Regions from separate parts of the Faecalicatena fissicatena genome, predicted to be linked through region 1. Evidence: riboswitches for the same ligand, from Rfam matches in the RefSeq annotation. Region 1 holds a riboswitch; the other holds the start of a gene.

Region 1 (4,210 bases):
TCACGGTTCACATCCCGGAGCGGACCACCACAGCTATTGTGGGGCCCAGCGGAGGAGGAAAGACCACCCTGTGCCATCTCATCTCCCGGTTCTGGGATGTGGATCAGGGCTGCGTGCGGCTGGGAGGCGTGGATGTGCGGGATTACAGCATGGACAGCCTGATGAAAAATTTCAGCTTTGTGTTCCAGAACGTGTACCTGTTCCAGGACACGGTCGCCAACAACATCCGCTTCGGTCAGGAGGAGGCGCCCATGGAGAAGGTGGTGGAGGCCGCCAAAAAGGCCTGCTGTCACGAATTTATCATGGCTTTGCCTGAGGGCTATGACACGGTTATCGGCGAGGGCGGGGCTTCCCTGTCCGGGGGAGAGAAGCAGCGTCTGTCCGTCGCCCGGGCCATGATGAAGGACGCCCCGGTCATCATCCTGGATGAGGCCACGGCAAATGTGGACCCGGAGAATGAGAAGGAGCTGGTGGAGGCCATCGACGCTCTGACAAAGGAGAAGACCATCCTCATGATCGCCCACCGGCTGAAGACAGTCCGCCATGCAGACCAGATCCTTGTGGTGGATAAAGGGAAAATTGTCCAGAGAGGGCGTCATGAGGAGCTGATGCAGGAGGAGGGCATTTATCGGAGGTTTGTGAACGCCAGGGAGACGGCGGCGGGCTGGAAGCTGTGACGCCGGGACACTGGGGAGAGAGCGGCCGGCGCAAGGACAGCTGCTTATAGGTCTGCTTATCGGAGTTTTCTTTTTAGACTTGTCATGGTATGGAATTGTGCTATAATGACCTGGGCTGTTATGCCCTGTATGAGAATGATGAGTATGAGAGGAAAAGAAAAATGAGTGTGCAGGATAACATTGTCTTTATACTGGAGATCATCGGCACGGTGGCCTTTGCGGTCTCCGGCGCGCTGGTGGGCATCCGCAAATCTATGGATATATTTGGCGTGTGCGTGCTGGGAGTGGTCACCGCCGTGGGCGGAGGAGCTATTCGGGACGTGGTGGTAGGGATCATTCCTCCCAATGTGTTTCGGGATCCGGTCTACGCGACGGTGGCGGTCCTTGTGTCCTGCCTTGTATTCGGGGTGGCGTATTTTCGCAGCTTTCGCTCCAGCGGCAGGCTGGGAAAGCTGTACGACGGAGCCATGCTCCTGATGGACGCGGTGGGGCTGGGAATTTTTACTGTGGTGGGTGTCAACGCAGGCATCCAGCAGGGGCACGGGGACAATACATTCCTTCTGATCTTCACCGGCACAGTGACCGGCGTGGGAGGGGGACTTCTCCGGGACATCATGGCAGGGGTCCCGCCCTACATATTTGTCCGCCACATCTATGCCTGCGCTTCCATAGCCGGAGCCGTGGCCTGCACGCTTCTCTACAGGACGACCGGGATCACGACGGCCATGTTCGCCGGAGTGCTGCTTGTCCTGGGGATCCGGTGTCTGGCCTCCCACTACCGGTGGAACCTTCCCAGGGTCAGGATGGAGGAGCAGGTAACAAAATAGAGAACCGAAAATCCTTGCAAATGACCTCCGGCAGGTCTATAATGACAAGTGATCAGATACAGTTGAATAAGCGTGTCACGGGGAGCTGGCCGTTAGCCGGCTGAGAGGAGGCTGTTATCGTCTCGACCCGCAACCTGATTTGGATAATGCCAACGTAGGGATGTGTATTCGTGTGTGAAATGGAGATGCCCTCGTGCATCTCTTTTTGTTTGATAGAAAACCTTGTTTCTGTCAAACAAAACACTCCGTGGGATGCGCACTCGCGCAAAGCAGAAAATAGTCGCTAAAGCGACTGCGCTCGGCGCGAAAGTTCCGCAAGCGGAACTCTTATTTCACAGCAAAGCTTTCCACTGGATCTGAGGACATAGAGAAAGGAGCTGTGTATTGATGAAACAAAATACAGCAACGAAAAAGCTGGTGCTGGCGGGAGTTCTCACAGCCCTGGCCGTGGTGGGGAGTCTGATCAGTTTTCCCATAGCGGGCAGCAAATGCGCTCCGGTACAGCACATGGTCAACATTCTGGCCGCGGTTACGCTGGGACCCGGCTGGGGCGTGGGGATTGCGTTTACGGCAAGCCTTCTGCGCAATATCCTGGGGATCGGAAGCCTTCTGGCATTTCCCGGCAGCATGGTGGGAGCCCTCTGCTGCGGACTGGTCTATGCGGCCTGTAAGAAGCTGGCCCCGACCTGCGTGGCAGAGGCCCTTGGGACAGGCATCCTGGGCGGACTTTGCGCCTACCCGGCAGCCAAACTTCTGATGGGGATGGAGCCTGCGGGACTTTTCGTGTACGTTGTCCCGTTCCTCGTGTCTACAGTGGCGGGGAGCATACTGGCCTTTATCCTGATCACAGTGCTGGAGAAGGGCGGCGTGATGAGCCAGCTGCGGGCAGCAGGGTAAATGTGTTTATCGGAGGGCGTGCCCTCTGAAAAAGCGGCAGATTGGGGACACCACCTTCTGCCGCTATAGAAAAATCTGGTTGTACTGCAAAGGAGGAAATACAGCCATGATGATCACCGCGTTATACAGAGGTGAAGGCGTCGGCATCCGGACGGGGAGAAGGGAATTTTGCGTTCCTTTGTCCTGCGTTTTCCATGGCCGGCGTCGGAGAAAACAGGACAAATACAAATGGAGGTAGGAGAAATGGAAGCTTACACAACACAGATGGATGCGGCCCGCAAGGGCATTGTGACACCCCAGATCAAAAGGGTGGCAGAGAAGGAGAAGATGCCGGTAGAAAAGCTCATGCAGCTGGTGGCGGAAGGGAAGGTTGCGATCTGCGCCAACAAGCGCCACACCTGCCTGGATCCGGAGGGCGTGGGCAGCATGCTCCGCACAAAGATTAATGTAAACCTAGGGGTGTCCAGGGACTGCAAGGACTATGACATCGAGATGCAGAAGGTGATGAGCGCTGTCAATCTGGGGGCGGAGGCCATCATGGATCTCTCCAGCCACGGAAACACCCAGCCCTTCCGGCAGAAGCTGACAAGCGAGTGCCCGGTTATGATCGGGACAGTGCCGGTATATGACAGTGTGATTCATTATCAGAGGGATCTGGCCACTCTGACGGCCAAGGATTTCATTGATGTGATTCGTCTCCACGCGGAGGACGGAGTGGATTTTGTGACGCTCCACTGTGGCATTACCCGCAAGACCATTGAGCAGATCCGGAAGCACAAGAGAAAAATGAACATTGTGAGCCGGGGAGGAAGCCTGGTGTTTGCCTGGATGAGCATGACCGGGGAGGAGAACCCCTTTTATGAGTATTTTGACGAGATTTTGGACATCTGCGAGGAGTATGATGTGACCATCTCCCTGGGAGACGCCTGCCGTCCCGGCTGTCTGGCCGACGCCACAGACGTGTGCCAGATCGAGGAGCTGGTCCGCTTAGGCGAGCTGACCAAGCGGGCCTGGGACCACAATGTGCAGGTCATGGTAGAGGGACCGGGACATGTGCCCCTTGACCAGGTGGCTGCCAACATGGAAGTGCAGAAGAGCATCTGCATGGGCGCCCCCTTCTATGTACTTGGACCTCTCGTCACAGATATCGCGCCGGGCTACGATCACATCACAGCAGCCATCGGCGGCGCGGTGGCTGCCATGAGCGGCGCTGCCTTCCTGTGCTATGTGACGCCGGCAGAGCATCTGGCCCTTCCCAATGTGGATGACGTGAAGCAGGGCATCATCGCCTCCAAGATCGCGGCTCACGCGGCGGACATCGCCAAGGGTATCCCGGGTGCGAGAGATATAGACGACCGTATGGCCGAGGCGAGACAGAAGCTGGACTGGGATGCCCAGTTTGCATGTGCCCTTGATCCGGAGACAGCAAAAGCGATCCGGGACAGCAGGAGCCCGGAGGACGACCACAGCGACACATGCAGCATGTGCGGTAAATTCTGCGCGGTGCGCAGCATGAACAAAGCTCTGGCAGGGGAGTACATTGATATCCTCTAGGACAGGGGGTGCCTCTTTTTACGCTATCTGTCTGACTGGATCAGCTCTTCCAGGGAGCCGAAGGAGTAGCCCATGTCCTCCCATTTTCCCAGAAGCTCATCCATGATCTCCCCGTTGGTGGAGGAGGTGCTGTGGAGGAGGACGATGGCGCCCGGGTGGATGCGGCCAAGCAGCTTGTCAAAGGCCTCCTCCTTTGAGGGCTGGTCGTCCTGGTACCAGTCCACGTAGGCCAGGCTCCAGAAGAAGGTGTGGTAG
Region 2 (4,210 bases), on a different contig from region 1:
GAAGATCCGCATTGCGCTCAAGAGGCAGGGGAACAGGGCTGTCATGACCTTTGCCAACCAGGTGTCCTGTCCGGACAAGATTGATACAGAGCATGTGTTTGACAGGTTCTACAAGGCAGATGAGGCAAGGAGCCGGACCTCCACGGGGCTGGGCCTCTCCATTGCCAGAGAGCTGGCCCGCAGGATGGAGGGAGATATCGCCGCCCGTATGGAGGAAGACTGGTTTGTGGCTGAGGTGCAGCTTGCGGCGCTGCCATGTGGAGCAAAGGGGTATACAGAGGACGTGTGAAAAGAAAATAAAAAAGGGCTTGACTTTTCTGCGTATCTCTGTATAATTTATTTCATAAATACTTTAGCACTATAAAGTGTAGAAGTTTTAAGCGATAAAGCGACAGGAGGAAAAGGACATGAAGTTAAAAAAGGTAACAGCAATCTTACTGACAGCAGTCATGACAGCCGCACTTGCAGCCTGCGGAAGCAGCTCAGGAGACAGCTCTGGAAGCAGCGGAGATGACGCAGGCGGAAGCGGTACATATACTATAGGAATCTGCCAGCAGATGGAGCATGCGGCTCTGGATGCGGCCACGGAAGGGTTTCAGGATGCCTGCCGGGAGCTGTTTGGCGAGGACAATGTAGAGTTTGACGTGCAGAACGCACAGGGAGAGCAGACTATGTGCTCCACCATCGTTAATAATTTTGTTTCTTCTGATGTAGATTTAATTCTTGCCAACGCTACCCTGCCTCTCCAGACAGCAGCCCAGGCGACGTCAGACATCCCGATCCTGGGAACTTCCGTTACTGATTACGGCAGTGCGCTGGGCATCGATGACTGGACAGGAGCCACGGGAGTGAATATTTCAGGAACCAGCGACCTGGCGCCTATCGAGGAGCAGGAGGACATGCTCCTGGAGCTTGTGCCGGACGCCCAGACAGTGGGAATTCTGTACTGCTCCTCCGAATCCAACTCCAAATACCAGGCAGAGCTTTTTGAGGCAGAGCTGGAGGCGGACGGCATTTCCTACAAGGAGTACACAGCGGCAGACTCCAACGAGATTCAGTCTGTGACTCAAAATGCGGTGGAGGACTGTGATGCCATCTACATCCCCACGGACAACACTATGGCGTCCAATACCCAGATCATCAATAACATCTGTCTTCCTGCCAAGGTTCCGGTGATCGCGGGGGAGGAGGGCATCTGCAGCGGCTGCGGCGTGGCTACTCTTTCCATCAGCTACTACGACCTGGGATACCAGACGGGCGAGATGGCCTACAAGATCCTGGAGGAGGGCGCTGACATCTCCACCATGGACGTAGAGACAGCAGCCCAGGTGACGAAAAAGTACAATCCCACGATCTGCGAGGAGCTGGGCATTACTATCCCTGAGGGCTACGAGGCCATAGAAGCCGAGTAGAGGAAGAAAGGCTATTGACTTTTCACGGGAAAATGAGTATATTGGAACATGTAAATTGCATATGGGGAGCTTGTAGACAGGCTGAGAGGAAGTTGTGAACTTCGACCCGGGAACCTGATTTGGATAATGCCAACGTAGGGAGAAAGATGAGAGACTGCGGGAAATGGCATGATGCCATTTCCCTTTTCTTATTCTATAGAGAAATCCTTTCGGCAAAAAGGGGCGGACCTGCCCCGCTTTGTCTGGCAGAAAGGTCAGGAGATTTACAGACAACAAAATACAGCAGGACTATGTGAGTGAACAGGAAATGGATTAAGACGGTTCACGAAGGGGTGCACCACCGCGGGTGTATTCTTTCGTGAACCTTTTTTCTTGGGAAATCTCGGGGAATATCCTGGAAATAGCCGGGAATAGCCCGGGGAATCTCGGAGCAATATCCCGCTTCGGTTCCGGCGCAGCGGCCTGCTTAGGGAGAAAGGAGGAGAGCTTTATGATCACAGCGCGCATAAACGGGCAGGAAGAGATATTTTCGTCTTCTCTTTCTGTCAGCGCATTTCTGGAAGAGAAGGGCTACCGGTCGGACCGGGTGGCCGTGGAAAAAAACGGAGCCATCGTACCAAAAAGAGAGCATGAGAGCTGTCTTATCGATGACGGAGATACACTGGAGGTCGTGAGCTTTGTGGGAGGAGGCTAGAGAAGATGAGGGACATCAGGATCACAGAGGAGGAGATCTCTCAGGCGCTCATTGACCGTCACACGGAGGAGGTTCAGGCCCGGATCCGCGCGGCCCGGGTGGCCGTGGCTGGACTTGGGGGTCTGGGATCCAACATAGCGGTCAGCCTGGCCAGAATCGGAGTGGGGCATCTCCATCTCATTGATTTTGACCGGGTGGATGTGACCAACCTGAACAGGCAGCAGTATTTTGCAGACCAGGTGGGCATGTACAAGACCGAGGCCCTCCGGGAAAATCTGCTGCGTATCAATCCGTGGCTTGAGCTGCGGACCGACTGCCTGCGTGTGACAGAGGAAAACGCGGCAGAGCTGCTGCGGGATGACGCCTATATCTGCGAGGCCTTTGATATTGCGGAGAATAAGGCCATGCTTGCGGGGGAGGTGCTGGAGCATTTCCCGGAGAAATATCTGGTGGCCGCCAGCGGTATGGCCGGATATGGGGACAGCAATGAGATTCGCACAAGACGGGTCACCTCCCATTTTTATCTGTGCGGGGATGAAAAGACCGAGGCGGAGGCAGGGCGGGGCCTTATGGCTCCCAGGGTGGCTCTCTGCGCGGCGCACCAGGCCAATATGGTGCTGCGGCTTATACTGGGAGAGAGGTAGATCACGCCCCTGGCAGACTATAGTAGGAGAAACAGAAGAAAAGAAGACAGAACTGAAGAGAAAGGCGCCGCCTGTTCCGGCGGCAGAAAGGAGAAAAAATGGAGACAAATACAGAAATCAAAAAGGATACGTGGAAGCTGGGAGACCATACATTTACCTCCAGGTTCATCCTGGGGTCAGGCAAGTATTCCCTGGAGTTGATCCAGGCGGCAGTGGAGCACGCGGGGGCTCAGATCGTCACGATGGCCCTGCGGCGGGCAAACGAGGGAGGACTTGCCAACATCCTGGATTACATACCGGAGGGCGTCTCTATCCTGCCCAACACGTCGGGAGCCAGAAATGCCCAGGAGGCGGTGCGCATCGCACGGCTGGCCAGGGAGGTCTGCGGAAGCGATCTTATCAAGATCGAGATCATGCGGGACAGCAAATACCTCCTCCCGGACAACTACGAGACGGTCAAAGCCACGGAAATCCTGGCAAAGGAAGGGTTTACCGTGATGCCCTACATGTATCCGGATCTGAATATGGCAAGGGACATGGCGGACGCGGGTGCTGCCTGCATCATGCCTCTGGGGGCGCCCATCGGGTCCAACAAGGGACTGTGCACCAAGGAATTTATCCAGATCCTTATCGATGAGATCGATCTTCCCATCATTGTGGACGCCGGGATCGGGAAGCCCTCCCAGGCATGCGAGGCCATGGAGATGGGGGCTGCCGCCGTTATGGCTAACACTGCCATCGCCACATCGGGAGACATTGCGGCCATGGCCGGAGCCATGAAGCTGGCCGTGGAGGCGGGCCGCGCCGCTTACCTCGCGGGGATGGGAAGCGTCCGTGCAAAAGGAGGAAGCGCTTCGTCACCCCTTACCGGGTATCTGAGAGATTAACATTGGACGCAGAAGGAGGCTTGCGAAAATGAGCGCAGAAAACCATGTAAATGAAAGCATTTTAAGCGATGAGATCCGGGAGCACCAGAGGAAGAACCGGATCGACCATATGACCTACCTGCCGGACATGGAGGACATTGGCTCGGAGGTGATGGACAAGGTCATCTCCGAGGTGAAAGGATACGACTATGACAGCTACACGGAGGCTGACGTGCGAAGGGCACTGGCAAGGGACAACCGGTCCCTGGAGGATTTCAAGGCCCTCCTCTCCCCGGCGGCCATGCCGCTCCTTGAGGAGATAGCCCAGGCAGCCCAGGCGGAGACGAGGAAGCATTTCGGCAATTCCGTCGCCATGTTCACCCCGGCCTACATTGCAAACTACTGTGAAAATTACTGTATTTACTGCGGCTTTAACTGCCACAACCGTATCAAGAGGGCGCAGCTTGACGAGGCGGAGATCGAGCGGGAGTTTGCGGCCATCGCAAAGACCGGACTTCAGGAGATCCTGATCCTGACAGGGGAGAGCAGAAAGAAGTCCACGGTGGAGTACATCGGAAGGGCCTGTCAGATTGC

Evidence for each region. A riboswitch is a leader RNA that binds a small molecule or an ion and turns the genes downstream of it on or off. The one in region 1 is predicted to bind thiamine pyrophosphate.
Region 2: it holds a riboswitch for thiamine pyrophosphate, as region 1 does, so the genes downstream of both, thiS (sulfur carrier protein ThiS) here and thiW (energy coupling factor transporter S component ThiW) in region 1, are expected to answer to the same signal.

What each region holds. Positions count from the first base shown of each region.
Region 1 covers NZ_JACLYY010000014.1:54,131-58,340, forward strand. Annotated here, with positions in the region: gene H7U36_RS12840 (ABC transporter ATP-binding protein) at 1-677, shown strand, start outside; gene H7U36_RS12845 (trimeric intracellular cation channel family protein) at 839-1,504, shown strand; TPP riboswitch at 1,573-1,682, shown strand; gene thiW (energy coupling factor transporter S component ThiW) at 1,892-2,401, shown strand; gene thiC (phosphomethylpyrimidine synthase ThiC) at 2,645-3,955, shown strand; gene H7U36_RS12860 (polysaccharide deacetylase family protein) at 3,979-4,210, opposite strand, start outside.
Region 2 covers NZ_JACLYY010000013.1:28,990-33,199, forward strand. Annotated here, with positions in the region: gene H7U36_RS12280 (sensor histidine kinase) at 1-289, shown strand, start outside; gene H7U36_RS12285 (ABC transporter substrate-binding protein) at 408-1,412, shown strand; TPP riboswitch at 1,465-1,571, shown strand; gene thiS (sulfur carrier protein ThiS) at 1,903-2,106, shown strand; gene thiF (sulfur carrier protein ThiS adenylyltransferase ThiF) at 2,112-2,750, shown strand; gene H7U36_RS12300 (thiazole synthase) at 2,849-3,637, shown strand; gene thiH (2-iminoacetate synthase ThiH) at 3,666-4,210, shown strand, end outside.